2 regions of the Streptomyces sp. NPDC047002 genome follow, and region 1 is predicted to be linked to the other one. Evidence: riboswitches for the same ligand, from Rfam matches in the RefSeq annotation. Region 1 holds a riboswitch; the other holds the start of a gene.

What was found. A riboswitch is a leader RNA that binds a small molecule or an ion and turns the genes downstream of it on or off. The one in region 1 is predicted to bind glycine.
Region 2: another riboswitch for glycine. It lies ahead of gcvT (glycine cleavage system aminomethyltransferase GcvT); the one in region 1 lies ahead of gcvP (aminomethyl-transferring glycine dehydrogenase).

What each region holds. Positions count from the first base shown of each region.
Region 1 covers NZ_JBEYWC010000018.1:112,339-127,489, forward strand. The annotation lists gene AB0910_RS18490 (excinuclease ABC subunit UvrA) at 1-1,646, shown strand, start outside; gene AB0910_RS18495 (PhzF family phenazine biosynthesis protein) at 1,935-2,765, shown strand; gene AB0910_RS18500 (CPBP family intramembrane glutamic endopeptidase) at 2,770-3,573, opposite strand; gene AB0910_RS18505 (glutamate--cysteine ligase) at 3,759-5,291, opposite strand; gene AB0910_RS18510 (hypothetical protein) at 6,049-6,663, shown strand; gene AB0910_RS18515 (DUF5999 family protein) at 7,023-7,220, shown strand; gene gcvP (aminomethyl-transferring glycine dehydrogenase) at 7,333-10,227, opposite strand; glycine riboswitch at 10,415-10,512, opposite strand; gene AB0910_RS18525 (PRC-barrel domain-containing protein) at 10,644-11,054, shown strand; gene AB0910_RS18530 (DNA polymerase IV) at 11,120-12,508, opposite strand; gene AB0910_RS18535 (MerR family transcriptional regulator) at 12,614-13,180, opposite strand; gene AB0910_RS18540 (bifunctional nuclease family protein) at 13,424-13,897, opposite strand; gene AB0910_RS18545 (MerR family transcriptional regulator) at 13,951-14,694, opposite strand; gene AB0910_RS18550 (FHA domain-containing protein) at 14,709-15,151, opposite strand, start outside.
Region 2 covers NZ_JBEYWC010000005.1:22,341-37,491, reverse strand. The annotation lists gene AB0910_RS07130 (N-acetylmuramoyl-L-alanine amidase) at 1-645, shown strand, start outside; gene AB0910_RS07125 (cysteine desulfurase family protein) at 663-1,826, opposite strand; gene AB0910_RS07120 (thioesterase family protein) at 1,960-2,826, opposite strand; gene AB0910_RS07115 (trimeric intracellular cation channel family protein) at 2,913-3,572, opposite strand; gene AB0910_RS07110 (dipeptide ABC transporter ATP-binding protein) at 3,643-4,776, opposite strand; gene AB0910_RS07105 (ABC transporter ATP-binding protein) at 4,773-5,864, opposite strand; gene AB0910_RS07100 (ABC transporter permease) at 5,861-6,871, opposite strand; gene AB0910_RS07095 (ABC transporter substrate-binding protein) at 6,994-8,745, opposite strand; gene AB0910_RS07090 (ABC transporter permease) at 8,790-9,788, opposite strand; gene AB0910_RS07085 (enhanced serine sensitivity protein SseB C-terminal domain-containing protein) at 10,255-11,046, opposite strand; gene AB0910_RS07080 (enhanced serine sensitivity protein SseB) at 11,200-11,943, opposite strand; gene AB0910_RS07075 (AAA family ATPase) at 11,989-12,696, opposite strand; glycine riboswitch at 12,852-12,949, shown strand; gene gcvT (glycine cleavage system aminomethyltransferase GcvT) at 13,091-14,206, shown strand; gene gcvH (glycine cleavage system protein GcvH) at 14,313-14,690, shown strand; gene glyA (serine hydroxymethyltransferase) at 14,729-15,151, shown strand, end outside.

The sequences.
Region 1 (15,151 bases):
CGACCCGGATGAAGATCGCCGGGATCAACATGACCTACGAGGGCCTGGTGCCGCGCATCCGCAAGTCGATGCTGTCGAAGGACAGGGAGGCGATGCAGCCGCACGTCCGGGAGTTCGTGGACCGCGCGGTCACGTTCGCGACCTGCCCCGACTGCGCGGGCACCCGGCTGAACGAGGGCGCCAGGTCGTCCAGGATCGCCGGGAAGAGCATCGCCGACGCCTGCGCGATGCAGATCAGCGACCTGGCCGAGTGGGTCGGCGGGCTGCGGGGCCGCACGGCTGTGGCGCCGCTGCTCGACGCGCTGCGCGGCATCCTCGACTCGTTCGTGGAGATCGGCCTCGGCTACCTCTCCCTCGACCGGCGCGCGGGCACCCTGTCGGGCGGCGAGGCGCAGCGCGTCAAGATGGTGCGGCACCTCGGCTCGTCGCTCACCGACGTCACGTACGTCTTCGACGAGCCCACGGTCGGCATGCACCCGCACGACATCCAGCGGATGAACGCCCTGCTGCTGCGGCTGCGCGACAAGGGCAACACTGTGCTGGTGGTGGAGCACAAGCCGGAGACCATCGCAATCGCCGACCACGTCGTCGACCTGGGTCCCGGCGCGGGCGCCGACGGCGGCACGGTCTGCTTCGAGGGCACGGTAGAGGCGCTGCGGGCGAGCGGCACGCTCACGGGGCGCCACTTCGACGACCGCGCGGCCGTCAAGAAGTCCGTACGGAGGCCCACCGGGACGCTGCCGGTGCGCGGCGCGACGACGCACAACCTGCGCGGGGTCGACGTGGACGTGCCGCTCGGGGTGCTGACGGTGGTGACCGGTGTCGCGGGCTCGGGCAAGAGCTCGCTGGTGCAGGGGTCGATCGCAGGCGCCCCCGGCGTGGTGTCGGTCGACCAGGGCCCGATCCGCGGCTCGCGGCGCAGCAACCCCGCGACGTACACCGGGCTGCTCGACCCGGTGCGCAAGGCGTTCGCCAAGGCGGGCGGGGTGAAGCCCGCGCTGTTCAGCCCCAACTCGGAGGGCGCGTGCCCGGCGTGCGGCGGCATCGGCGTCATCTACACGGACCTGGCGACGACGGGTGCGGTGGCCACCACGTGCGAGGAGTGCGAGGGGCGCCGGTTCCAGGCCTCTGTGCTCGAACACCGCCTCGGCGGGCGCGACATCAGCGAGGTGCTGGCGATGTCGGTGGCCGAGGCCGGGGAGTTCTTCGGCGCGGGCGAGGCGCGCACACCCGCCGCCCACACCGTCCTGCGCAGGCTGGCGGACGTGGGGCTCGGGTATCTCAAGCTCGGGCAGCCGCTGACCACGCTCTCCGGCGGCGAGCGGCAGCGGCTCAAGCTGGCGGCGCACAAGCCCGCGAAGGGCGGTGACGGCGTGTACGTGCTGGACGAGCCGACGGCGGGCCTGCATCTTGCGGACGTCGAGCAGCTGCTCGCGCTGCTCGACCGCCTGGTCGACTCGGGTACGTCGGTGATCGTCGTGGAGCACCACCAGGCGGTGATGGCCCACGCCGACTGGATCATCGACCTGGGCCCGGGCGCGGGCCACGACGGCGGCCGGTTCGTCTTCGAGGGCACCCCCGCCGGCCTGATCGCCGCCCGCGCGACGCGCACGGCAGAACACCTCGCCGCGTACGTCGGCGCCTGACGCGGCGCGCCCCCGGGCCGGGGGCCGGGCGCGCGTACCGGCACCGGCCGCCGTCAGCGCCCCGCCCGCACCCGGGCCGGACGGGCCACGGAGTCGGCGGCGAGCTGCCGCCGCGTCCGGGTTAGCGGGGAGGGCCTCGACCGCCGCTTCCCCGGCCTGCTCGCCCTGGTCCTTGCCCGGTCTCCGGCCGGGCCTGGCCGGTGACCTTCTGGCCGCGGGGCGCCGCCCGCCCGGGGCCGCCCGGCGCGACCCGGCATGGGCCCGGACGCGCGGCCTATGGTCGTGGCCATGCGTATCCGAATCGTCGACGCCTTCGCCGAGCGCCCCTTCGCCGGCAACCCGGCCGGGGTGCTGCTGCTCGGCTCCGCCGGCTTCCCCGCCGACCCCTGGCTGCGGCAGGTGGCGGCCGAGGTGAACCTGTCCGAGACCGCCTTCGCGCACCCGCTGCCGCCGGGCGGCGGCGCCGACTGGGCGCTGCGCTGGTTCACGCCGGGGGCCGAGGTCGCCCTGTGCGGCCACGCCACCCTCGCCACCGCGCACGTGCTGTGCTCCACCGGCCTCGCCGAGGGGACCGTGCGCTTCCGCACGCTCTCCGGCGTGCTGGCGGCCGACGCGCACGCGGACGGCCGCATCACGCTGGACTTCCCCACGTCGGAGCTGACGCCGCTCCCGGTCCCCGAAGGCGCGGAGGAGGCGCTGGGCGCCGCGCCCGTCTCGGTGCACGCCACGTCGGAGCGGCTCGGCGACCTGCTGGTCGAGCTGGCCGACGAGCGGACCGTACGAGAGCTCACGCCCGACGTCGGCGCGCTCCGGCGCCTCTCGGAGCGCGGCGTGGTGGTCACGGCGGCCGCCGCGCGTCCCGACGAGGGGTACGCGTATGTCTCGCGCACCTTCTACCCGAACATCGGCCTGGTCGAGGACCCGGTCACGGGCAGCGCGCACACGGCCCTCGCGCCGTTCTGGTCGGCCAGGCTCGGCCGGGAGACCCTGACAGGCTTCCAGGCGTCGGCCCGCGGCGGGCGCGTGGTCACGTCGCTGCGCGGGGACCGTACGCTCCTGACGGGCACGGCCGTCACCGTGATCGACGGCGAGCTGCTTGCGGGGCCGCCCGCCGGGTGAGCCGTCAGAGCGTCGGCAGCCAGCTGACGTGCCCGGCGAGCAGCGCGTAGCCGACGAAGGCGCCGATGTCCATCAGGGAGTGGGCGACGACCAGCGGTCCCACCCGGCCCCACCTGCGGTAGAGCAGGACGAAGACCACGCCCATCGCGAGGTTGCCCGCGAAGCCGCCGAGCCCCTGGTACAGGTGGTACGAGCCGCGCAGCACGGCGCTCCCGGCGAGCGCCGCCACCGGCGTCCAGCCGAGGCGGTCGAGCCGCCGCAGCAGGTAGCCGACCACGACGACCTCTTCGAGCACGGCGTTCTGCACGGCGGAGACGACCAGCACCGGGTACTTCCACCACACGTCGGGCAGCGACTCGGGCACCACCGTCAGGTTGGCGCCGGAACCCTGCGCGAAGAGGTAGAAGACGATGCCCACACCGCCGACGCAGGCGGCGATCGCGGCGCCCCAGCCCAGGTCGAAGCCGGGCCTGCGCCGGTCGAAGCCGATCGCGCGCAGGCTGCTGCCCTCGCGGAACAGCAGGTAGGCGACGAGGGCGACGGGCACAAGGGCCGTCGTGATGTCGAACAGCTGCCAGGTGAGGTCCAGCCACGGGCGTCCTGGCGCCGCAGACGCGTTGAGGTTCGCCGCCTGGTCCTTGAGCGAGCCGCCCTTGGTGGCGGAGCCGATGAAGCTGATGAGCGCGGACACGCCGCTCGCGCCGAGGGAGAGCGCCAGCACGATCAGGGTCTCGGTCCGCAGGGCTCTGCGGGTGAGGGTCGTGTCTCCGGGACGGGGTTCGGTCACGGGCCCTGCCTCCACCTGCACACCGGCCTCCACGGGTACGCGTCTGGATCGGCGCACGCGGCCGACGTGCACAAGTTACGCCGGGTGTCTGTGCGAACGCCGTGCGACCCGGCCGGGCCGGCGGCTCGGCGGCGCGCCCGCCCGGACGCCGCGGTCCGTCGCCCGGACGCCGGGGTCCGCGCGTGTCCCCGGGCGGCAGGCTGCGCTCAGTGCGACGGCAGGCGCCCCGACTCGTCCGGGCCCGGGAAGCCGACGGGCCAGGTGTGCACGGGGCTGCCATGGTGCATCAGCTCGCAGTAGCGCCGGGTGGTGGCGGCGAACGCGGCGTCCCGTTCGAGCCCCGCGTCCAGCGCCCGGTGGAACGTTCCGACCTGCCACGACGCCCCGTTGATCCGCCGCTTGCAGCGTTCCTCGACGACCCCCAGGTACAGGTCGCGGTCGGCGGGCTCGATCTGCCACGCGTCGAGCCCGGCGGCCGCGAGCGGCAGCAGCTCCTCGCGTACGAGGTCGACGGCGGGCCTGGTGACGAGCCCTGACGACCTGCCGTGCCGGGGCCAGCGCAGCTCGGCATCGATGCCGTGGCGGCAGGCGGCGTCGAAGTTCTCGGCGGCGGCGGCGAACGGCATCCGCTTCCACACCGGGCGCGCGTCGTCGGCGAGCGCGCGCACGAGCCCGTAGTAGAAGGCGGCGTTGGCGATGACGTCGGTGACGGTGGGCCCCGCGGGCAGCACCCGGTTCTCCACCCGCAGGTGCGGCACGCCGTCGGCCACCTCGTACACAGGCCGGTTCCAGCGGTAGATGGTGCCGTTGTGCAGCGCGAGCTCCTGGAGGGCGGGCACTCCGCCGTCGTCGAGCACCTTCTGCGGGTCCTCGTCGGACATGATCGGCAGCAGCGGCAGGAAGTAGCGCAGGTTCTCCGCGAAGAGGTCGTACGGCGAGTCGATCCAGCGCTCCCCGAACCAGGTCCTCGGCCGGACGCCCTGGACCTGGAGCTCGGGCGGCCGCACGTCGGTCGCCTGCTGGAACAGCGGGGGCCGCGACTCGTGCCAGAGTTCCTTGCCGAAGAGGAACGGCGCGTTGGCGCCGAGGGCGATCTGCACGGCGGCGACGGCCTGCGCCGCGTTCCACACGTCGGCGAACCGCTCCTGGGTGACCTGGAGGTGGAGCTGCACGGAGGTGCATGCGGCCTCCGGGGTGATCGAGGGCGAGGTGGCGACCAGCCGCTCGACGCCCTCGATGTCGAGGCGGAAGTCCTCGCCGCGCGCGGCCCGCATCTGGTCGTTGAGCAGGGTGTAGCGGTCGACGGCCGACAGGCTTCCCGACCCGACGTCGTGGTGGCCGAGAGTCGGCAGAATGCCGATCATCACGATGCCCGCGTCCACCTCCTCGGCTTTGCGGTGCGCGTATCCGAGCCCCGCGCGCAGTTCCTCCGCGAGCTGGTCGAGAACCCGTCCGTTCAGCCGGTGCGGCGCGATATTCACTTCCAGGTTGAACATCCCGAGTTCGGTCTGGAAATCCCGGCTCGCGATACGGCTGAGGACCTCGTGGTTCATCATCCTGGGCAGGCCGTCGGAGCCCGCGAGATTCAGCTCGATCTCCAGGCCCATCAGATTCCTGGGCTTGTCGAACCGCTTCTCGGCGAGCAGCCTCCCGAACACCGAGAGGCACTGCCTGAGCCTCTTGCGGTACTGCTCGCGGCCGGCGAGATCAAAGCTCGCCGCTTCGACCTTCTCACCCATCGACGTGTCCTCCTCGGCGTGGACGGCCCGCAGCCGGTGCGCGCGCCTCGCTCGATGATGCCCCCGCGAAGTGATCCCTAACGTCCGGCGAACGTCCAGCGCACACCGCGGGGAGCGTCCCCAGGACACCCCGGGGACGGCGCATCGGGCGGGGGCAACACGCGGTCCGGCACCTGCCGTGCACCCGTGCCAGGGGCCTGTGCCCACATATTTCCCCGCCCCGGCACACCCCGCCGCATTCCAGCGCCGGGCGTCGGGGCCCGCCGCGGCGGCGCCGTCCGTCTTCCGCGTTCCGGCCCCGCAACGCGCCTTTCCGGCATACGGTTGGACCAGGCGGCACACAGACGCGGGGGCGGGGGACGGGCCCGGCGGCAGCCGTACGCGCGGAGCATGTGCCTTCGACATACGACAGACGGCATGGACGGCCGCACGGTACACAATGTGACGCAAAAATGCTGGACTTCTTTCGGCCGTCCGACGGAGGCACATCATCGCAGGCCGGGCGGAGTGTGTTCGAAATTCCTCCAGCAAAGGGCCGCACGAGCAGGGCCGGATAGTGGCTTGCCCGCAATAGTCACGACAGCTAGAAGAAACATCGTGTGAACACGCGTCGTATAAACTTCGCGGACGAGGTGGAAAGCGGGCGCAAGGCCCAGGCCCCCGGGCCACCCTTCCGAGTCCGCACGCCGACAGAGCCGTCCGCACCTCCCTCCGCACCCGCGCTGCACCCTGTCTCCTGAGCGAGAGGCAACCCACCATGCCGCTGCATGTCCCTCCGGTACCCGCACCCGCCCTGCGCAGCCTTCTCACCGCCCTCGGCTCCCCCACCGCCGTCCGGGAGGCCCCGACCCCGGCCCTGCGGTCGGCCGGTGGCGCGCTGAGCCCCGAACTCCCGCTGCCGCTCCATGTGCTGGACGCACCCGCGGTCCTCACCGCGCCCGACCCGCTCGACGGCTCGGAGCCCGCCCCGCACACCCGCCTGACGGGCTGGCGCTTCGCCGTCCGCGCCGGGGACCGGCTCGTCGCCGCCGCCGACACGATGCTCACGGCAGACGGCTGGGCCTTCTCCCGCTTCTTCGAGGGCCCCTACGTCACGGCGACCGAGCGGGCCCTGCGGCAGGCCGAGGTGCTGACGACGGGGTACCAGCCGCGGCTGCTGTCCGTGCCGGGTCTCTACATGCTGACGCTGTGGCTGCACGGGGACACGGAGGCCGACCCGGCGACCGGCGCGGTGGACCCGGCGGACCTGCTGGTGCCGCTGGCGCCCGCGCCTCCCGGCTTCGCCGCGCACCGGCCGCACCGGGCCGCTGAGCTCCTTCCGGTGATCCGGCTGCGGCTCGCTCCCGCGCCCCTGCTGGGTACCCCCGCCTGACCTGCGACGCAGCGGCTTCTGACGCCCCGCGGCCGGTCCGGCCGCGGGGCGTCGCACGTGCGCGGGCGGCACGTCGGCACCAACGGGTGTCCGGCACGGCCCAGTTGGGCCGAGCGGCCGACCGGGTGACACCCCGGGGGCCGGTGCGGCGTGCTGCGGGGAAATCCCCGCGCCGCGCCCCTCGCGGGACCAGACTGGCGGGGTCCTGACGAGAGAGACGGGGGCAGTCCATGCATCGCGCACCGCGCTCGACACCCGACGCCGCCCCACCCGGGGGCGCCGCCCCACCGCCCGCCCGCGGACGGGACGCCGCGTCCCGGAGCGCCACAGCAGCAACCACCACGCGAGGGAACCCGCCCATGTGCCGCCACCAACCAGCCTGCCCCAGCGCCCACTCGGCCGACCGCGAGGCGGCCCGCCCCCTGGTGAGCCACCCCGAGCAGGGGTGGAGCCTGCTGTGCAACGGAGTCGTCCTGTTCGAGGACACCGGCGAACTGCTGCCGGACGGGCGGGTCGTCGCGCCGCACCGTACGCCGAGGGCCGCGGCGGCCGCCTGAGCCGCCGGCCCGCGGCGCGTACGGCACAGGGTCCGGCCCCGAGCAGATGCTCGGGGCCTGACCCTGTGGTGTGCCCAGGGGCGCGCGGATCACGGCCGCGCGCCCGCCGCGCTCAGTGCTCGTAGGCGTCGAGCGGCGGGCACGAGCAGACCAGGTTGCGGTCGCCGAACGCGCCGTCGATGCGCCGCACCGGGGGCCAGTACTTGTCCGCCGCCGAGACGCCGGGCGGGAAGACCGCGGTCTGCCTGCTGTAGGGGTGCGGCCAGTCGCCGCCGAGTGCGGCCGCCGTGTGCGGCGCGTTGCGCAGCGGGTTGTCGTCCGTGCTCCACTCGCCCGTCGCGACCTTCTCGATCTCCGCGCGGATCGCGATCATCGCGGCGCAGAACCGGTCCAGCTCCGCGAGGTCCTCGCTCTCGGTCGGCTCGATCATCAGCGTCCCCGCGACAGGGAACGACATGGTCGGCGCGTGGAACCCGTAGTCGATCAGGCGCTTGGCGATGTCGTCGACGCTGACGCCGGTCGCCTTGGTCAGCGGCCGCAGGTCGACGATGCACTCGTGGGCGACCAGCCCGCCGGGGCCCGTGTAGAGCACCGGGTAGTGGGGTTCGAGGCGCTTGGCGACGTAGTTCGCCGCGAGCACCGCGACCTGGGTGGCGCGGGCCAGGCCCTCGCCGCCCATGAGCCGCACGTACGCCCAGGAGATCGGCAGGATGCCGGCGGAGCCCCACGGCGCGGCCGACACGGGCCCGACACCGGTCTCGGGGCCCGCGGCGCTCTGGAGCGGGTGGTTGGGCAGGTACGGCGCGAGGTGCGCGCGCACGCCGATCGGGCCGACGCCGGGGCCGCCGCCGCCGTGCGGGATGCAGAACGTCTTGTGCAGGTTGAGGTGGGAGACGTCCGAGCCGAAGCGGCCCGGCTTGGCGAGGCCCACCAGGGCGTTGAGGTTGGCGCCGTCGACGTAGACCTGGCCGCCCGCGTCGTGCACGGCGGCGCACACGTCGCCGATCTGCTCCTCGAACACGCCGTGCGTGGACGGGTAGGTGACCATGAGGACGGCCAGCTCGTCGCCGTGCTGCCCGATCTTGGCGCGCAGGTCCTCGACGTCGACGTCGCCGGACTCGCTGGTCTTCACGACGACGACCTTCATGCCCGCCATGACGGCGCTGGCCGCGTTGGTGCCGTGCGCGGAGGACGGGATCAGGCAGACGGTGCGGTGCGTGTCGCCGTTGGCCCGGTGGTAGGCGCGGACCGCGAGCAGGCCCGCGAGCTCGCCCTGGGAGCCCGCGTTGGGCTGGAGCGACACCGCGTCGTAGCCGGTGACCTCGGCGAGGCGCTCCTCCAGCTCCCGGACGAGGGTGAGGTAGCCCTGTGCCTGCTCGATCGGCGCGAAGGGGTGCAGCGCGCCGAACTCGGGCCAGGTGACGGGCTCCATCTCGGTGGTGCCGTTGAGCTTCATGGTGCAGGAGCCGAGCGGGATCATGCCGCGGTCGAGCGCGTAGTCCCGGTCCGAGAGCCGGCGCAGGTAGCGCAGCATGGACGTCTCGGAGCGGTGGTTGTGGAAGACCGGGTGGGTGAGGTACTCGCCGGTGCGCAGCAGGGCTTCGGGCAGCGCGTCGGCCGCCTCGGCGTCCAGCGCCTCGATGTGCTCGGCGCCGCCCGGCACGCCGAAGGCACTCCACACGGCGACCAGCTGGGCGCGGCCCGTGGTCTCGTCGCAGGCCGCGGAGACGTGGTCGGCGTCGACGAGCCGCAGGTTGACGCCGCCCTCGCGGGCCGCCGCCACGACCTCGGCGGCCCGGCCGGGCACGCGCAGGGTGAGCGTGTCGAAGTAGGCGTCCTCGGTGACCTCGACGCCGCCGGCCCGCAGACCTGCGGCGAGGACGGCGGCGTACCTGTGGGTGCGGCGCGCGATGTCGCGCAGCCCGTCGGGCCCGTGGTAGACGGCGTACATGCCGGCCATGACGGCGAGCAGCACCTGCGCGGTGCAGATGTTGCTGGTGGCCTTCTCGCGGCGGATGTGCTGCTCGCGGGTCTGGAGGGCGAGCCGGTACGCCTTTTCCCCGTCGGCGTCCACGGAGACGCCGACGAGGCGCCCCGGCAGGCTGCGGGCGAACTTCTCACGGACGGCCATGTAGCCGGCGTGCGGCCCGCCGAAGCCCATGGGGACGCCGAAGCGCTGGGTGGTGCCGACCGCGATGTCGGCGCCGAGATCGCCCGGCGGGGTGAGCAGGGTGAGGGCGAGCAGGTCGGCGGAGACGGTGACGATCGCGCCGAGCTCGTGGGCCTGCTCGATCACGCGCCGCGGGTCGCGCACGGCGCCCGACGCGCCCGGGTACTGGAGCAGGACGCCGAAGACGCCGCGCTCGGCGACCTCGGCGGGGATGCCGTCGCCCAGGTCCGCCACGACGACCTCGACGCCGGTGGGTTCCGCGCGCGTTCGGATCACGGCGACGGTCTGGGGCAGGGCGTCGGCGTCGACCAGGAAGACGCCCTCCTTGACCTTGCCGACACGGCGCGCGAGGGCCATCGCCTCGGCAGCCGCGGTGCCCTCGTCGAGGAGCGAGGCGCCCGAGGTGGGCAGCCCCGTCAGATCGGCGACCATCGTCTGGAAGTTGAGCAGCGCCTCGAGGCGCCCCTGCGAGATCTCCGGCTGGTACGGGGTGTAGGCGGTGTACCAGGCCGGGTTCTCCAGCACGTTGCGCAGGATCACCGGCGGCGTGTACGTGCCGTAGTAGCCGAGCCCGATCATCGGCGCGAGCACCTGGTTGCGGTCGGCGAGCGAGCGCAGCTCGGCCAGCACCTCGGCCTCGGTACGGGCGCCCGGCAGGTTCAGCGCGTCGGCGCTCCTGATCACGTCGGGGACGGCTGCGGAGGTCAGCTCGTCCAGCGACCCGTAGCCGATCTGGGCGAGCATCTTGGCCTGGGCCGCCGCGTCGGGTCCGATGTGGCGGGCTTCGAAGGGGATGCCGCGCTCCAGCTGTGCGAGCGTCTTGCGGTGGGCGGTCATGTGCGGAGGGCCTCCTGGTCGGCGCGACCTGCGTGGGGCTCCGCTCGGCGGCGAGCGGTACCCGGACGGCCTCCCCCTCTGTCATGGACCTGAGAGCTTCACCTGCCCCGCGCGGCGCGCCGCGGGACGGTTTTCACCGTCGGTGAGGGCGGAAGCCGTCGGCGCCCGTCCTGCTTTCCAGAGTGACCTCGTCCGCGCGGTACGGGATGCCTGAGAGATTCCGGGGAGGATTTGCTCCTTCGGCGCCTCCGGCGGGCTGCCGGAGGACTCTCCCGCGCGGGGTCAGTGGCCTCTGCCAGCCTACCAGCGCAGTCGCCTCCGGCCCTGGTGCGCTGCCTCACGCCCACCCCCTCCCGGCGCCCGCCGGGCGCGCCACCAGAGGCACCTTTTTGTAGTATTTGCTTCAGATGCGACCTATGGGAGGCACCGTGGAGACCGACATCGATCCGCGCAGTCTGATCGGCCGCAAGGCGTTCGACAGCGCGGGGCACAAGATCGGCACGGTGGACGAGGTCTACCTGGACGACGCCACCGGGCTCCCCGAGTGGGCCGCCGTCCGCACGGGCCTGTTCAGCAGGGACGCGTTCGTCCCCCTCGAACCCAGCAGCCTTGAGGACAACACCCTGCGGGTCCCCTTCGAGCGCTCCCTCATCAAGGACGCCCCGGACTTCGGCGTGGGCCGCCACCTCTCCCCCGAGCAGGAGCTGCAGCTCTACCACCACTACGGCCTCGAACTGCCGCCCGCCGCCCCGCCCGAGCACCCGGCCTCCCTCTCCGACCGGGACGCGGAACGCGACTTCGGCCGGGTCGCCGGCCAGGAGGACTGACCGCCCCTCCCCGGCACCCGGCCCCCGGCTCCCACGCCTTTCCGGCCCGCGCCTCCCTGCGGCCGCTAGCCGCTCGCCTCCCGGCCGTCCCCGGGCACAAGCGGCAGCGGATCCGACGGCTCCAGGTCCGGGTCGTCCAGCCAGAACGTCCGCACCCGCCCCACCGCCGAGCCCGGCTCCTCGAAGCGCACCGTGACCCGGCGCGCCCCGCTGCCCTGCACCCATCCCGGCCCGTACTCGGCGTGGCGCACGTCGTGTCCCGCCTGGTAGCGCCGCTCCCTGCGGGCCGTAGCCGCCGGCTCCTGCGGGGTCTGCGGCGGCGGCTCCGCCGCCGCGGCGGGCTCGTCGGGCAGGGCGGCCGGCGCGTCCATCGCGGCCCCCGGGCCCGCCTGCGCGAACAGGTCCTCCTGGGTGAAGTCGGCGAGCCCAGTGACGCCCACCCCCAGCAGCCGCACGCCGCCCGTGGTGTCCACGGCGTCGAGCAGCCGCCCCGCGGCCTCCCGCACCACCGAGACGTCGTCCGTGGGCCCGCGCAGCGTCTCGGAGCGCGTCAGCGTCGAGAAGTCGTACCTGCGGACCTTCAGCACCACCGTCCTGCCGGACCTGCCGGCGGCCCGCAGCCGCTGCACGCAGCGCTCGGCGAGCCGGTCCACCTCGGCGCGCACCCGCACCCGGTCGTGCAGGTCGACGTCGAAGGTGTCCTCCACGGAGACCGACTTGGCGTCCCGGTCGGAGACGACGGGCCGCTCGTCCAGGCCGAGCGCCATCCGGTACAGCGACAGGCCGTGCGCCCTGCCCACAAGACGCACCAGCTCGTCCTCGCCGGCCTCGGCGAGGTGCGCCACCGTCGTCATGCCCGCGCGCCGCAGGTGGTCGCCCGTCGCGGGCCCCACGCCGGGCAGCGTGCGCACCGGCATCGGCCCGAGCAGCCCGCGCTCCGTGCCGGGCTCGATGACCACGAGGCCGTCGGGCTTGGCCTCCTCCGAGCCGATCTTCGCGAGCATCTTGGAGCCGGCGAGCCCCACAGAACCGCTCAGCCCCGTCACCGCCCTGATGTCCGCCCGCAGCCGCTCCCCCGTGGCCCGCGCCGAGGCGCTGTCCCAGGCCGTGCCGCCTGCCTCCAGGTCCACGAACGCCTCATCGAGGCTGAGCGGCTCCACGAGCGGCGAGAGGCGCCCCAGCAGCTCCATCACCTGCCCGCTGATCGCGCGGTAGAGCGTGAAGCGCGGCACCAGATACGCGGCGTGCGGCGCGAGCCGCCTGGCCTGCGCCATCGGCATCGCCGAGTGGACGCCGAACCGCCGCGCCTCGTACGAGGCCGTCGCCACCACGCCACGCGGCCCGAGCCCGCCCACGACGACTGCCTTGCCCCGCAGGCTCGGCTTGGACGCCTGCTCCACCGAGGCATAGAACGCGTCCATGTCCAGGTGGAGGATGGTCGGCGCGCGTCTCATACCCCCGATGCTGCCGCACGGGTCCGACAACGGCGTCCGACGGACACGCGGCCCTCGGGCCGGGGCCGTCCCCGGGCCGGACGGCGCCGGTTCGGACAGTCCGGGTCAGACCGCCCGGTCCCGGCGCCTGCGCGCCAGCTCGTCCGCCGGGTTGTTGCCGACCAGGGTCTCGCCGGTGTCGACACGCTCGCCGTGCAGCTGCGAGAGCGCCGCCTCCACGTCCCGCCACACCACGCCCACGGCGATCCCGAAGACGCCCTGACCGCACTGGAGCAGCGAGACGACCTCGTCGGGCGACGTGCACTCGTGGACGGTCGCGCCGTCGCACATGAGCGTCATCCGGTCCAGGTCCTTGAAGCCGCGGTCCCGCAGGTGCTGGACGGCCGCCCGGATGTTCTGGAGGGCCACGCCCGTGTCGAGGAAACGCTTGACGATCTTCAGCACGACGACGTCGCGGAAGCCGTAGAGGCGCTGCGTGCCCGAGCCGTAGGCGGGCCGCACGCTGGGCTCGACCAGGCCGGTGCGCGCCCAGTAGTCCAACTGGCGGTAGGTGATACCGGCCGCCGCGCAGGCCGTGGGCCCGCGGTACCCGACACTCTCGTGCGTGGGGTCGACCGAACTGCCGTGAAGCCGGTACGCGCTCGCCGTCGTACCGTCGCCGCTGCTTCTCACGCCGACCCTCCGTCCTTGACCTGCCTTCACGACGGTAGGCAGTCACTCGGGGTGCGTCAACGATCGCCGCACTCGCCACGCCGAGTGATAATCACCCTGAGGGTGGTTTAGCGTGCCCCGTTCCGGGGAATGGCTCCTCGAATTGTCTGCGCCAGAGCATGATAGCCGCTCCTCCGCGGCCCTCCGGCCACCGGATCGGCGCCCCGCGCGGCCGAGTTGGCCGCCGGTGCGCCGACCGGCACCTCACTGGCTGTTCGTCCCGAAGTCCTCCGGCGAGATCTGGTCGAGGAACTCGCGGAACTTCTCCACCTCGTCCTCCTGTTCGTCGGGGATCGCGATCCCGGCGTCGTCAAGGACACCGTCGCTGCCGTAGATCGGCGTTCCCGTGCGCAGGGCGAGCGCTATGGCGTCGGACGGCCGCGCACTCACCTCGACTCCGCTGGCGAAGACCAGTTCCGCGTAGAAGACCCCTTCGCGGAGGTCCGTGATGCGTACTTCCGTGAGCTCCTGGCCCACCGCTTCGAGGACATCCTTGAAAAGGTCGTGCGTCAGCGGTCTCGCCGGTGCCATGCCCTGCTGTGCGAAGGCAATGGCGGTGGCCTCCCCAGGTCCGATCCAGATGGGGAGGTACCGATCGCCTCCCACTTCGCGCAGGAGCACGATCGGCTGGTTGGAGGGCATTTCCACCCGGACACCCACAACGTCGAGCTCGTTCACACAGCAACCCTAGGACGTGCCGTGCGGGTTTGGGTAGTCGGGCACCGTCGGGATCAGTGCAGCCGGCCATGGAGCGCGGTGCGCACCAGGGCCGCGTGCAGCCGTACGGAGAGCCCGGCAAGCTCCCGGGTGGTGGCCTCCGCATGGGCCCTGGTCTGCGGATTACGGTGCCGGCGCAGCGGCGCGACGACCTGCTCGACCAGCCCGGCCTCGCGCTCGGCGGCCGCTTTCATGATCCGCAGATGGCGGGGTTCGAGGCCGAAACGGCCGAGATCCGCCACCAGCCGGGCCACCTGGACGGTGTCCGCGTCGTAGCTGCCGTCGGGCTGCGCCGCGATCAGCCCGTACGACTCCCACTCGTCGAGGTCGTCCGCCGGCACCTCGAGCGCGGCGAGCAGCTCGGCGCGCCCCACCCGGGCGGCCGTCGGCCCCTCCTGCTCGGGGACCGCGGCCACGGACCACGTGTCGCGGTCCCGCTGGGGCCCGGGCAGCGCCACCTGCTCGCCGCGCCCGAGGGCCTCCAGATGCTCCTTGATGACCTTCAGGGGAAGATAGTGGTCCCGCTGCATGCGCAGCACCAGGGCGAGCCGCTCGACGTCCTGGGAGCTGAACTTGCGGTACCCGGACGGGGTCCTGCGCGGCTCCACCAGCCCTTCGGCCTCAAGGAAGCGGATCTTCGAGATCGTGACCTCGGGGAACTCGTCGCGCAGCCGCACGAGCACCGCTCCGATGCTCACCAGCGGCTCGGCCGCCGGGGCGGTGCCGCGGTCGGCACCGCCCTTCGGTGTACGCAACACGTGCCCTCCGGGGGTCACACGCCCCGCTGGCTCGCGTAGAAGACCAGTCGGTACTTGCCGATCTGGACCTCGTCGCCGTTCGCCAGCAGGACCGAGTCGATCCGCTCACGGTTGACGTAGGTGCCGTTGAGGCTGCCGACGTCGGAGACGGTGAACAGCCCGTCGGTACCCCTGCGGAACTCCACGTGGCGGCGCGAGACCGTCACGTCGTCCAGGAAGATGTCGCTCTGCGGATGGCGTCCCGCCGTCGTCAGCTCGCCGTCCAGCAGGAAGCGGCTGCCCGAGTTGGGGCCCCTGCGGACGATCAGCAGCGCCGAGCCGAACGGGAGCGCCTCGACGGCCGCCTGGGCCTCGGGGCTGAGCGTGGGCAGCTGCGTCTGCCCGGTGGTCTCCGGGTCGTACGCCTCGAGACCGGAGATGGAGATCGTGGACGTCGTCTCGGAGGCGCGCTCACTCG
Region 2 (15,151 bases), on a different contig from region 1:
CGGGGCGGCAAGGGCGCGACACCCGGCCGCAGGGCCGTCGTGGTGGGCGGCGGGCTGGCGCTGCTCGGCGGCGCGATCGCGCTGGGCGAGAGCCTCTCCGGCTCCCCGGCGCGGCAGCCGCGCACCCCCGGTGACCTGGACTACGCGGGGGCGCGCTGGGTCGCGGCGTCGGAGGCGAACTACCGGATCGCCGACCGGCCGGCCGACTACCCGGTGGAGCTGGTGGTCGTCCATGTGACGCAGGCCGACTACGCGACGACGGTGCGGCTGTTCGAGGACCCGCGCCACGCGGCCGCCTCGCACTACGTGGTCCGGCAGAGCGGGCAGGTCACGCAGATGATCCGGGAGCTCGACGTGGCGTTCCACGCGGGCAACCGCTGGTACAACGAGCACAGCGTCGGCATCGAGCACGAGGGGTTCGTGACCCGGCCGCAGGACTTCACCGACGCGATGTACGCCGCTTCGGCCCGGCTGACGGCCGACGTCTGCCACCGGTACGGCATCCCGGTGGACAGGCGGCACATCGTCGGGCACGCGGAGGTGCCGGGCACGGACCACACCGACCCGGGCCGCCACTGGGACTGGCCGCGCTATCTGGAGCTGGTGCGCGCGGCACGCGAGGCCGCGTGCAGCAGGAAGGTCTGAGCGCGGGGCCGGGCGCGTCAGCTCAGGCCCGCGCCCCTGGCGCGCTCCACGGCGGGCCCGATCGCCTCGGCGAGGGCCGCCACGTCGGCCCGGGTGGAGGTGTGGCCGAGGGAGAAGCGCAGGGTGCCGCGGGCCAGGTCCGGATCGTGGCCGGTGGCGAGCACGACATGGCTCGGCTGGGCGATGCCCGCGGTGCACGCCGAGCCGGTGGAGCACTCGATGCCCTGCGCGTCGAGCAGCAGGAGCAGCGAGTCGCCCTCGCAGCCGGGAAAGGAGAAATGCGCGTTGGCGGGCAGCCGGTTCTCCGGGTCGCCGCCGAGGACCGCGTCGGGGACGGCCTTGCGCACGGCGTCGACGAGCTCGTCGCGCAGGGCACCGACCTCGCGGGCGAAGTCGGCCCGCCGCTCGGCCGCGAGGCGGGCGGCGACGGCGAAGGAGGCGACGGCGGGCACGTCGAGGGTGCCCGAGCGCACCTGGCGCTCCTGGCCGCCGCCGTGCAGCACCGGCACCGGTGCGCGGTCGCGGCCGAGGAGCAGCGCGCCGATGCCGTAGGGGCCGCCGATCTTGTGTGCGGACACGGTCATCGCGGCACAGCCCGAGGCGGCGAAGTCGAGGGGGGTCTGGCCGAAGGCCTGGACGGCGTCGGTGTGCAGCGGGATGCCGTACTCCGCGGCGACGGAGGCCAGTTCGGGCACCGGCTGGAGGGTGCCGATCTCGTTGTTGGCCCACATGACGGTGACCAGGGCCACGTCGTCCGGGTCGCGCTCGACGGCCTCGCGCAGCGCCTCGGGGGCGACCCTGCCGTACGGGTCGACGGGCAGGTACTCGACGGTGGCGCCCTCGTGGGTGCCGAGCCAGTCCACGCTGTCGAGGACGGCGTGGTGCTCGACGGGGCTGGCCAGCACGCGGGTCCTCGCGGGGTTCTCGGCGTGCCGTGACCAGTACAGGCCCTTGACGGCGAGGTTGTCGGCCTCGGTGCCGCCCGCGGTGAGGACGACTTCGCTGGGGCGGGCGCCGAGCGCGGCGGCCAGCATCTCCCTGGCCTCCTCGACCGTGCGCCTGGCCCTGCGGCCCGACGCGTGGAGCGAGGAGGCGTTGCCCGTGAGGCGCAGCTGGGCGGTCATCGCCTCGATCGCCTCCGGCAGCATCGGAGTGGTCGCGGCGTGGTCGAGGTATGCCATGGTGGGCCTGATTCTACGAGCCGGGGGACGCTCCACACGCACCGGTACCCGCTCAAGCGGCGGCACACTCCGGTTTCGCCCGCCCGATGCCCACCCCGGGCCGCGTCCCCCTCCCCGGCCCCCGCAGGGCCCCTCAGGAGGGGCGCGCCGCTGCGGCCAGGTCCTTCGGGCGCGGGGCGCGGGCCAGCTGACGCGACTGGGCGACCAGCCGGTCGGCGCTGTCCCAGACCTCCGCGTCCTCTTCGAGGAAGCCGCCCGCGAGGTTGCGTGTGGCGATGCTCACGCGCAGCGGCCCCGGCGCGGGTCGGGCGCGCACGTGGACCGTCAGCTCGACGGTCGGCGTCCAGCCGGTGACGCCGAGTTCGAAGGCGGCGGGCGGCAGCGCGTCCACGGCGAGCAGCAGGGAGAGCGGGTCGGGGTCCCGGCCGTCCGCGAGCCCGAACCAGCCGCGCATCTCGCCGGTCCCCGACGGCTTGCCGACGGCCCAGCCGCAGGTGGCGGGGTCCATGCGGACGTCGAGCCGCTGGAGCAGGGAGGAGTCGGCGAAGGTGTCGCCCGGCGCGTCCGAGCTCCTGAAGCACTCCTCGCGCGGGGCGATGGCGGGCGGCTTTGCGCCGGTGCGCACGTCGTCGCTGAGGCCGTCCAGGTCGCCGTAGGTGGCGAGCACGCGCAGCCGCTCGACCTCGGTGCCGTCCTGCGCGTACTGGACGAGCGCGGCGGTGCCGGTCGACACGGTCCTGCCGGTGCGTACGGTCCCGGTGCGGATCTCGGCGGGCCCGGGGGCGGCCGGCGTCAGGTAGTGGGCGGTGATGGAGAAGGGGTCGGGGTGCGGCAGCGCGCGGGAGAGCGCGCGGCCCGCGGTCGCCAGCGTGTAGCCGCCGTTGAGGGCCCGGATGATGGACCAGCCCGGGGACAGGACCGCCGCGTAGGTGCCGGGCGTGCGCTGGGTGACGGCGGTGTCGCGGTCGAACTCGCTGTCGCCGAGGGATGCCTGTGCCATGGCCCTTACCGTACCGCCCCTTACTGACCAGTCGCTTAGGACCGGATGAACCCTGGGCCCGGCCACCCGGTCCCTGCCCCGCGGGGCTACGGCTCCTCCACCGCCTCCGACCTGCGACGCCAGGCGCGGGGGGCCCGCCAGTGGTAGTGCATGGCGAGCAGCCTGACGAGAAAGGCCACCAGGGCGGCCAGGGTGCCGGTGAGGGCGCCGAAGACGCCGAGGCGTACGCAGACGGCGGTCAGTGCGGCGCCGACGACGGCGGGCACGGCGTACAGGTCGCGGTCCCAGCGCAGCAGCGAGGGCACCTCGTTGGCGAGGACGTCGCGCAGGACGCCGCCGCCGACGGCCGTCGCGGTGCCGAGCGCCGCGGACGCGGTCGGGCCGAGACCGTACTCGTACGCCTTGGTGGTGCCGGTCACGCAGAACAGGCCGAGGCCGGCCGCGTCGAAGACGTACACCCCGGCCTGGATGCGCTCGACCTGCGGGTGCAGGAAGAACACCAGCGCCGTGGCGACGAACGGCGTGACGAAGTAGCCGAGGTCGGTGAAGGCGGCGGGCGGCACAGCGCCGATCATCAGGTCGCGGAAGAGGCCGCCGCCGAGCGCGGTGACCTCGGCGAGCACCGCCATGCCGAAGACGTCGAAGTTCTTGCGGACGGCGAGCAGGGCGCCGGAGATCGCGAAGACGAAGATCCCGACGAGGTCGAGCACGTGCTGGACGGAGGGCCTGAACAGTTCGACTACCACCCGGCAATTGTGCCGGTGGCGGGCCCGCCGGTCCGCCGCCGCACGAGGGCGGCGGAGGACCGGCCGCCGATCACTGCGAACCGGGCTCCGCGCCCTGGGACTTCTGCCCGGGCGCCGCGGCCGGGGCGAGCAGCTTCGCCGCGTCCTGCGGCTGCTGGTCCGCCGCGTTCTCCGGGTGGTGGCAGGCCGTGCGGTGGCCGGGCGCCAGCTCGACGAGCTGCGGTTCGGTGGTGCGGCACACCTCCGTCGCCTTCCAGCACCTGGTGTGGAAGCGGCAGCCGCTCGGCGGCGAGATCGGCGAGGGCACGTCGCCCTTGAGCAGGATGCGGTCGCTCTTGCCGCCGCGCCGCTTGGGGTCGGGCACCGGCACCGCGGACAGCAGCGCCTTGGTGTACGGGTGCATCGGCGAGGAGTAGAGCGCGTCGCGGTCGGCGAGCTCCACGATCTTGCCGAGGTACATCACGGCGATGCGGTCCGAGACGTGCCGGATGACCGACAGGTCGTGCGCGATGATCACATAGGTGAGCCCCAGCTCGTCCTGGAGGTCGTCGAGGAGGTTCACCACCTGCGCCTGGATCGACACGTCGAGCGCGGACACCGGCTCGTCCGCGACGACCAGCTTCGGCTTGAGCGCGAGCGCGCGTGCGATGCCGATGCGCTGGCGCTGGCCGCCGGAGAACTCGTGCGGATAGCGGTTGTAGTGCTCGGGGTTGAGCCCCACCAGCTCAAGCAGCCGCTGGACCTCCTTCTTCACACCGCCCTCTGGCGTGACGCCCTGGAGCCTGAAGGGGGTGGCGACGATGCCGCCGATGGTGTGGCGCGGATTCAGCGAGCCGTACGGGTCCTGAAAGATCATCTGCACGTCGCGGCGCATCGGCCGCAGCCGGCCTGCGGACAGGTGCGTGATGTCGCGGCCCTCGAACTCGACCGTGCCGCCGGTCGGTTCGAGCAGCCGGGTGACCAGCCTGCCCATCGTCGACTTGCCACAGCCGGACTCGCCGACCACGCCGAGCGTCTCGCCGGGCCGCACGTCGAAGGAGAGCCCGTCGACCGCCTGGACCGCGCCGACCTTCCGCTTCAGCAGCCCCTTGGTGATGGGGAAGTGCTTGGCCAGGTCGGTGACCCGCAGCAGCGGCTCGGGCGCGGCGGGGGCGGCCGCGGCGGCCGGTCCCGTGTTCGTCGCCTGTTTCGTCGGTTCACTCACAGCTTCGGCGCAATCTCTTCGGTCCAGATCTTCTCGCGCTGCTCGCGTGTCATGTGGCACGCGGAGAAGTGGTCGCCGGTGACCGCGAGCAGCTCGGGCCGCTCGGTGCGGGTGACATTGTCGGCGGGGACGTCCGCGTACGGGCAGCGCGGGTGGAAGGCGCAGCCGGACGGCACGTTGATGAGGCTCGGCGGGGAGCCCTTGACCGGCACGAGGCGGTCGGTCTGCTCCCGGTCGATGCGCGGCATCGAGCCCAGCAGCCCCCAGGTGTAGGGGTGCTGGGGCTGCTCGAAGACCTGGTCGGAGGGGCCGCGCTCGATGCACCGGCCCGCGTACATGACGAGCAGCCGGTCCGCGATCTCCGCGACCACGCCGAGGTCGTGGGTGATGATGACGACCGCGGAGCCGAACTCCTTCTGGAGGTCGCGGATGAGGTCGAGGATCTGCGCCTGGACGGTCACGTCGAGGGCGGTCGTCGGCTCGTCGGCTATCAGCAGCTGCGGATTGTTGACCAGCGCCATCGCGATCATCGCGCGCTGGCGCATACCGCCGGAGAACTGGTGCGGGTAGTCGTTGAAGCGGCGGGCCGGCTCGGGGATGCCGACCCGGTCGAGCATCTCGACGGCCCGCTTCTTCGCGGTCTTCTTGTCCACCTTGTTGTGGACGCGGTACGCCTCCACGATCTGCGCGCCGACCGTGTAGTACGGGTGCAGCGCGGAGAGCGGGTCCTGGAAGATCATGGCCATCTTCTGGCCGCGCAGCGCCCGCACGCGCTCCCGGTCGGCGGCGATGAGCTCCTCGCCGTCGAGCCAGATCTCACCGGAGATCCTGGCCCGGTCGGAGGTGTGCAGGCCCATGATGCCGAGCGAGGTCACGGACTTGCCCGAGCCCGACTCGCCGACGATGCCGAGGGTCTCGCCCGCCTTGAGGTCGAAGCTGACGCCGTCGACCGACCTGACGAGCCCGTCGTCGGTGTCGAAGTGGATCCGCAGGTCGCGCACGGAGAGGAACTCGCGCTCCGCGGCGGCAGCCCCGGACGCGGCCTGCGGGGCTGCGTCCTGTGCGGCGTCCTTGTGCGTGTCGCTCATGAGAGCCTCACCCGGGGGTCGATCGCGGCGTACACGAGGTCCACCAGCAGATTGCAGACGACGATGAAGAAGGCGGTCAGCAGCGTCACGCCCATGACGATCGGCAGGTCGTTGCCGGTGACGCCCTGGATGGCGTACGCGCCGAGGCCCTGGAAGGAGAACACCGACTCGGTGATGACGGCGCCGCCGAGCAGCAGCGCGAAGTCCATGCCGAAGATGGTGATGAGCGGGGTCAGCGCGGAGCGCAGGCCGTGCTTGACGACGACCCGCCGCTCGACGAGGCCCTTGGCCCTGGCCGTTCTGATGTAGTCCTCCCCCATGGTCTCCAGCATCCCCGCGCGGGTGAGCCGCGCGTAGAGGGCGGAGTAGAGGAAGGCGAGGGAGACCCACGGAAGGATCAGGTTCCACGCCCACTGGCCGGGGTTCTCGGCGAACGGCACGTAGTGCACGTTCCATATCTGGAGCCAGTTGAAGCTGAACAGTGCGAGCAGCGCGAGGCCGGTGAAGAACATCGGCAGCGAGACGCCCATGAGCGAGATGCCCATGGCGAGGCGGTCCCAGATCGAGCCGCGCTTGAGCGCGGAGAGGATGCCGGTGGCGATGCCGGTGACGAGCCAGATCACCGCGGCGCCGATGGCGAGCGAGAAGGTGATCGGGGCCCGCTGCTGGATCTGCGGCCAGACAGCGCTGTGGGTCTTGAAGGAGTAGCCGAAGCAGGGCGCGGAGCAGTGGGCAGGATCGGGGCCGAACTTGTAGTCGGCGCCGGCGACGATGCCCTTGACGAAGTGCCAGTACTGCTCGTAGATCGGCTGGTCGAGCCCCAGGTTCTTGATGACGGCCTTGATGACCGTGGGGTCGGGGCTCTTGCCGACGTACTGGGCGGCCATCGACTCGATGGTCTGCCCTGCGGCACGCGGAAGGAGATAGAAGATCGCGAAGGTGACTGCGCTGACCACCAGCAGCAGCAATACCGCGGCGAAGACGCGTCGGATGATGTACGCAGCCACAGCCGTGCGGCGTCGGGCCGGCCGAACCGGGTGGGACCCGGCGGGCCCGACGCCTTCACCTGCCTTTCAGGGGGGAATGCTTTCGGAGTCTCCGGGGAGCGCGGGGCTCCCCGGAGGGGCTCCTACTTGGTCGAGGTCAGGGTCGTGTAGTCGTACATGCCGAGGTAGGCGGCAGTGACCTCCACGTTCGCGGCGGACGCCGGCCGGTAGAGGAGGTTCTTCTTGTAGTAGAGCGGGACGATCGAGCCCTGCTTCATGATCATCTGGTCGATCGTGGCCCACTGGGCGTTGCGCTGGCCGTTGTCGACGGTGGCGATGGCCTTGTCGAACGCGTCGTTGATCGCCTTGTCGTTCAGCTCGGAGAGGTTCGTGCCGCCGGAGGACTTGATGGCACGGCCGTCCGCGATCTGGTCGAGGGAGGCGTAGCCGGTCGGCCAGTCGGCGCCCCACGCCATCATCATCATGCCGGCGTTGTTCTTGTGGACCCAGTCCGGGACACCGGCGAAGTCGGTGAAGTACTTGCTGCCGGGGAAGGTCTTGATGCTGGCGTTGACGCCGATCTTCTTCAGCGTCTCCTGGAGCTGGGTGGCGGCGAGGACCTCGTCAGGACGGTCGGAGCGGGCGGTCAGCGTGGTGGAGAAGCCGCCCGGCTTGCCGCACTTGGCCAGGTACTGCTTGGCCTTGGCGAGGTCGCCCTTGCTGCCCGGCGTCGGGTACGTGTCGGACTTCTCGTAGCCGGCGACCGTGGGCGGGATGACCGTGGACGCGGGCGTGCCCTTCACCGAGCCGCCGACCGCGTCGACCATGCCGGCCTTGTCGACCGCGTACTGCACGGCGGTGCGGCAGTCGGCGTTGTCGAACGGCTTCACCTTGTTGTCCAGCGCGAGGTACTGCAGGACACCGGCGTACGGGTTGTCCGTCTGCGCCTTCTCCTTGGGGTTGACCAGGAGCTTCGGCTGGGTCTTGGAGGCGACGCCGGTGCCCTGGATGTCCACGGTGGAGGTGTCGTTGATCAGGTGCTCGTCGATCGTCGTCTGGTTGACGTTGTACTTCAGGACGATCCGGTCGGGGAGCGCCTTGCGGATCGGGTCCGTCTTGGCGTCCCACTGCGGGTTGCGCACGAGCGTCGCGCCGGTGCTCTCGTTGAACGACGCGAACTTGTACGGGCCAGAGGACTGGATGCTCTGCTGGTACGAGGCGCCCTTGTCCAGCTTCTGCTCCACCGGCGCGGTCTGCGAGAACGTCGCCAGGTAGTTCATCTCGGCGAACGGCTTGCTCAGGTGGAAGACGATCGTGTACGGGTCCGGCGTCTCGATCGACTTGAGGCCGTCGGCCGACTTGTCCTTGTAGGGACCCTTGTAGGCGGAGTCGTCCGCGAGGTACGTCTTGAAGTACGTGGCGCCGTTGGAGAGGGCCTCGGGCGCGAAGTTGCTGCGCTCGATCGCGTACTTGACGTCCTTCGACGTGATCTCGCTGCCGTCCTGGAACTTCACGCCCTTGCGGATGTGGTACGTCCAGGTCTTGGCGTCGGCGCTGCTTGTGCCGGGGGCCGTCGCGAGGTCGGGCACGACCTGGAGGTTGGCCTTGCCGGGCGCAGGCTTGAACGACATGAGTGAACGCGCGTAGAGCCGGGAGAAGTTCTGCACCCAGCCGTAGTACGTGTTGCCCGGGTCGAGCGAGTCGGCGCCGCTGGAGATCTCCGCGGTGACCGTCCCGCCCTTCTTGGTGGTCTTGTTGGCGACGCCGCTGACCGCGGCGTTCGCCTTCGCCGAGCCGCCGCTGCTGTCGCTGGAGCCGCCGCCCCCGCAGGCCGAGGCGCCGAGTCCCAGCGCCAGCAGCGCGGAGATCGCCGCGGCCGTCCTTCTGTTCTTCATCGTGAGGATGTCCCCCTCGGTAGTCCGGTGCGGCACGGCCGCTGTTACTTGCCACGGGGGTCGAGTGCGTCGCGCAGCCCGTCCCCCAGCAGATTGAAGGCCAGAACGGTGACGAAGATCGCTACACCGGGGATGACCATGAACATCGGGTCGACCTGGTAGAGGTCGGTGGCCTGGTTGAGCATGCCGCCCCAGGAGGACTGCGGCGGTTCGATGCCGACGCCCAGATAGCTGAGGGACGCCTCGAACAGGATGTTGGTCGGGATGAGCAGCGTCGCGTAGACGAGGATCGGCGCGACCAGGTTGGGCAGCAGCTCCCTGAAGAGGATGAACGCGCCCCGCGCACCCAGGGACCTGGACGCCTCGACGAACTCGCGCTCGCGCAGCGACAGGGTCTGCGCGCGGACGATGCGTCCCATGTAGGGCCAGTTGAAGAAGCCGATCACGAAGATCAGCACGGCGATGCGGAGGGTGAGGCCGCTGAGCCCGAACGCCTTGCCCTGGAGCGTCGCGGAGATGGAGATCGCGAACAGCAGCAGCGGGAAGGCGAGAAAGGTGTCCATCACGCGGCTGATGGTGCTGTCCACCCAGCCGCCGTAGAAGCCCGCGACGACGCCCATGACGACGCCGATCACCACGGAGAGGAGCGTCGCACCGCCCGCGACGAGCAGCGAGACCCAGGAACCGTCCAGGATGCGGGCGAGGATGTCACGTCCCGTCTGCGGTTCGACACCGAGCGGATGGTGCCAACTGATGCCGCCGAAACCGCCCTTGGGGGCGAGCAGCACCGGGTCGACGAGGCTCTGGTGGAAGGCGTCCGGGTCGAGCCCGAACACCGACTGGATGGGCTTCGACAGGATCGCGACAAGGATCAGGAGCACCACGACGACGCCACCGGTCATCGCGACCTTGTCCCGCTTGAGGCGGGTCCAGGCGATCCTGCCGAGCGAACGGCCCTCGATCTGCTTGCTCCCGGCGCCCGCGAGGACCGCCTCCGGCTGCGCGGTCGCAGCAGACTTGGTGGTCTCTATTGGTGCCGTCATTGCGCTGGAGACCCCTCTTCTCGGCCGATGGTGACCGGCCCATGACCGCCGCCATGGCGGAACTGCGCCGCTGTGGCGGCCGATTCACTGATCAGCTTCTGATCAACATGATGCACGCTGCCCGTTCCGGTTACGGCGCGGGGGACCGGTCCGTGCGGCGCGCGGGCCGCTTCCCTTCGGTACGAAGGCGACCTCGGCCCTGGACCGTGTGCTGGTGGGAGTCTTCTGCGAGTGCTCGATCACGCACCAGCCCCCACGGGGAATGGTTGCCCAACCGTGATGCATCGCTCAGGGTCCCGGTATGCGGACGCTGGGTACTGCTCAGCGGACCTTTCCGGACATCCCCGCCCAGGTCAACTGGGGTGTCCGGGAGGTTGTGCGCGCGGGCGTGCGGTGCGGTCCCAGAGGGCGCTGCGCGCGGGCGCGCGGTGCGGTGGGAGCGCCGGCGAGGGCCGCCGCCGGCGGGTCAGAGGCGGTGTGCGGGCGGCGGGTACCCGTAGCCGCCGGCGGGCGCGGCGGCGCGGTGTGCGTCGCGGTCGTAGAACGGGCGCGTGTTGGCGCGCAGCCACATCGCGACCGGGTCGCGGTCGTCGGCCATCGCGACCGTCGACACCGGGAGCCCCTCGGGCACCGCGGTCACCGACTGGCGCATCATCGCGCGCACCGACTCGACCGCCGCCGCACCGCTCTCGTACAGGTCGAGCCCGACGGCGAGGTACGGGGTGCCGAGCGCGGGCTGGACCCAGGCGCGGCACAGCGACCTGACGGCGGGCGTGCGGTGTGCGTTCTGCGTGAGCAGGGCGTAGAACTGCGGGATCTGCACGGCGGGTTCACTGATCCGCAGCGGTCCCGCCGGCATCCGGTCGAGGCCGGTGGCGATGCGGCGCAGGTCGGGCCACGGGATGCCGAGGCCGCCGCCCGGGGCATGCGGATTGAGCCAGATGCCCCAGCCGTCGGGGTAGAGGGCGCCGGCGATGTCGCGCCCCGTGACGACCTCGTGGGCCCTGGTCCAGCCGCTGGCGGCGAGCTCCTGGGCCGAGGTGACGCACGGGGCGTAGCCGTACCCCTCGACCTGCATGTTCCCGTACTGCGCGGTGGGGGATCCCGGGGCGCCCTGCCACAGCAGCATCCAGACCCGGCCCGCGGTGTCGTCGGCGAGCGCGCGCAGCAGCGCCTCGTAGGCGTCGTAACGCCCCGGTGCCACCTGGCGCAGCATCTGCTCGATGTGCCCGGCCTCCGCGGTGCCTGGCGCGCTCACTCCGCTTCCCCGCCCCTCTTGTCCTCGCCGTCGGACCCCTGTCCCCGGATCCGTCCCCCCGGGCACGCGGTCCCGGCGCCCCCGACATCAAACCAGCTTAGGCGGCGGCACTGACACAGGCTTGACGCCGGGGCGTGGCGCCGCCACCCGCCGTCAGGCGTGCTCGCGCCGGTAGAAGGGGCGGACACGGCCGAGCATCCACTCGGCGACCAGGTCCTCCTGGGCCATGTCGAGCAGCAGCAGGTTCACCTGCCACGGCACGTGCACGCGGCCCAGCGCGCGGCCCAGCGCGTCGAGTGCGGCATGGCCGTCCGCGGGCCCCCACGGCACGAGTTGCACACCGACGAACAGCTGGTGCGGGCCGCCCTCGACGGAGGCGAGCGCGCGGCGCGCGTCGGCGACCACACCGGAGCCCTCGAACTCCTCGGACGCCGCGCGCAGGAAGTCCATCGGCTCGTCCTGCCAGTCGGGCTCGAACAGCCGGACCCGGCCGCCGCTCTCGGGCCCGTCGAGCGCGGTGCGCCCGGTGCGGCACAGCTCGGCGACGGCGGGCGGCGGCAGTGGCACACCGACCGCACCGCCCGGGTTCACGGCGATGCCGAGCTGCGGCGGCAGGCCGCGCGCGAAGTCGCGGGCGGGCGCGACGGTGAAGGACATATGGGTGCCGACGCACCGCAGGAACTGCTCCTGGGAGCTGAAGACCGGGACGTAGGCCCCGCCCGCTATCTCCACGGTGGGCACGTCGAGGCCGGTGCTCTCCGGGCCGCCGCCCTCGGGCAGCGGGACCCAGATGTCGCTGCGCCCCAGCACTTCGACGAGCCTGGCGCCCGCCGACTCGCTGCCGAGCGAGGCGGCGAGCGCCTCTTCGAGTTCGTTGCCCGGCCATGCCGTGTCCACTGCTGCCTCGCCCTCCGCCCTGCCCAACGGTTTCGCAAAGGCACCTTAATGCTCCGGGTCCGCCCCGGTGGAGCGGACGGTGAAAGCGATCGCGCCGAGCGAGCGCGCCGCGTCCCGGTCGAGCAGGACGGCCGAGTGGCAGCCTGCCGGCAGGCGCGCCGACTCGACCGCGGCGAGCAGGGCGCGCACCGCCCTGCGGTGCCGGGCGAACGCGTAGCGGGAGACTGCGCGGCCCCGGGCCCGCTGTCCCGCGCGCGCCACCTCGGGCGAGACGTCGAGGACGACGAGATGCAGGGCCCTGCCGCGGCCGCGCGCCTCGCGGGCGAGCCAGCGGCGCACCCAGCGCTGGGTGCCGCAGTCGTGGACGACGGCGCTGCGCCCGGTGCGCAGCAGCCGCCACAGGCCCGCGTAGTGGGCGAGGCGCACGGCGGGCCGGTACAGCGCGTAGGGCAGCCGCGGCAGCCGCCCGGCCCAGCGCTCCCGCGCGTCCTGCGAGTCGACGCCTGCCCCGGCCACTCTGCGGATGAGGGTGGACTTGCCGCTGCCCGGCAGCCCGGACACGACGACGAGGTCGCCGTCGGCGAAGACCAGGCCGCCCGGCGGTGCGCAGGCGCCGCCCCGTAAGTCCCGCACCCGCGCACCGCCACCCGCGCCCGTACGGGTGCCGGTGACGGCTCCGGTACTGACGCTGGTTCCGGCTCCGGTTCCGGTACCGGTGCTGGTGCTGGTGCTCCGTGTGCCGCGCACCGCCATGGCCGCCCCCTGTCACGGTCGTCCGCCGCCTCCCGGGCGCGGGGGCGCCGCGCCGCGCCCCGGCAAGCCTGGGTAAAGAGATGGTAATGGCGACCGAGGTTCCCGCGGGAGGGCGCGCATGCGATGATGGCGGCGCCAACTGCATACCGGCCGTTTGAATCCGCGCGGGAGAGTCCCGGCCACCTCGGTGGCGGGCGCCGAAGGAGCAAGTTCCTCCCTTGAATCTCTCAGGCACCGTTACCGCGCGGGCGAGGCAGATCTGAAAAGCGGGCCGCCGAGCGTGCCCCACCCAAGGTGCAAGCCGTGACCCTGACCGGGCGGTCATGGCGAACCTCTCAGGTTCCGATGACAGATGGGGAGGACAGTCCTCGCCCTTCATCCCTGGGAGCCACCGATGAGCCCGTCACCCCGCCGCACCGCGCTCGACGCCGTGCACCGCGCGCTGGGCGCCACCATGACCGACTTCGCGGGCTGGGACATGCCGCTGCGCTACGGCAGCGAACGCGAGGAGCACCACGCGGTCCGCACCACCGCCGGCCTCTTCGACCTCTCCCACATGGGTGAGATCACCCTGACGGGCCCGGGCGCCGCGGCTGCGCTCGACTACGCGCTCGTCGGCAACCTCGGCGCACTCGCCGTGGGCCGCGCCCGCTACACGATGATCTGCCGGGAGGACGGCGGCATCCTCGACGACCTGATCGTCTACCGCCTCGGCGGCGAGCACTTCATGGTCGTGGCCAACGCCTCCAACGCGCAGGTCGTGCTGGACGAGCTGACGGCGCGCGCCGCGGGCTTCGACGCCGAGGTGCGCGACGACCGCGAGGCGTACGCGCTGCTCGCCGTGCAGGGCCCGGCGTCGCCCGGGATCCTGGCGTCGCTCACCGAGGCGGACCTCGAAGACCTCAAGTACTACGCGGGCCTGCCCGGCACGGTCGCCGGGGTCGACGCGCTGATCGCGCGCACCGGCTACACCGGCGAGGACGGCTTCGAGCTGTTCGTGGCGCCCGCGGACGCGGAGCGGCTGTGGCAGGCGCTGACCGAGGCGGGCGCGGGCGCCGGCCTGGTGCCGTGCGGCCTGTCCTGCCGCGACACCCTGCGCCTCGAAGCCGGGATGCCGCTGTACGGGAACGAGCTGTCGACGGCGCTGACCCCGTACGACGCGGGGCTCGGCCGGGTCGTGAAGTTCGAGAAGGAGGGCGACTTCGTGGGCCGCACGGCGCTCGCGACGGCGTCCGAGCTGGCCGCGGTGAAGGCGCCGCGCAAGCTGGTCGGCCTGGTCTCCGAGGGCCGCAGGGTGCCGCGGGCCGGCTACCACGTGGTCGCGGGGGACGCCGTCGTGGGGCAGGTCACCTCGGGCGCCCCCTCCCCCACACTGGGCAGGCCGATCGCGATGGCGTACGTCGACGCCGCGCACGCCGCCCCCGGCGCCGAGGGGATCGGCGTCGACATCCGCGGCAACCACGAGCCGTTCGAGGTCGTGGCCCTGCCGTTCTACAAGCGCCAGAAGTGATAGGCCCTCTTCCACGGCTTCGGCAGGCCCTGCCTGCGTGCACCGCCTTCCCCCTTCCGACCCGGCCGTTTCCGGCCGCCCACCCGCGTACAGGAGAATCCAGGTCATGAGCAACCCGCAGCAGCTGCGCTACAGCAAGGAGCACGAGTGGCTGACGGCCGCCGAGGACGGCGTGTCGACGGTCGGCATCACCGAGTTCGCGGCGAACGCCCTGGGCGACGTCGTGTACGTGCAGCTCCCGGAGGTGGGGGACACGGTGGCCGCGGGCGAGACCTGCGGCGAGCTGGAGTCCACCAAGTCGGTCAGCGACCTGTACGCGCCGGTCTCCGGCGAGGTCACCGCGGTCAACCAGGACGTGGCGGACGACCCGTCGCTGGTCAACACGGCGCCCTTCGAGGGCGGCTGGCTGTTCAAGGTCCGGGTCTCCGACGAGCCGGGCGACCTGCTCTCGGCGGACGAGTACACCGAGTTCGCCGGCAACTGACGCCACTGACGGCAATCGACACCAGGGACTGATCCGCTTTGACTTCGCTCCTGAACACCCCGCTGCACGAGCTCGATCCGGACGTGGCCGCCGCGGTCGACGCCGAGCTGCACCGCCAGCAGTCGACGCTGGAGATGATCGCCTCGGAGAACTTCGCCCCGGTCGCCGTGATGGAGGCGCAGGGCTCGGTCCTCACCAACAAGTACGCCGAGGGCTACCCCGGCCGCCGCTACTACGGCGGCTGCGAGCACGTCGACGTGATCGAGCAGATCGCCATCGACCGGGTGAAGGCGCTGTTCGGCGCCGAGCACGCCAACGTGCAGCCGCACTCGGGGGCGCAGGCCAACGCGGCGGCGATGTTCGCGCTGCTCAAGCCAGGCGACACGATCATGGGGCTGAACCTCGCGCACGGCGGGCACCTCACCCACGGCATGAAGATCAACTTCTCCGGCAAGCTGTAC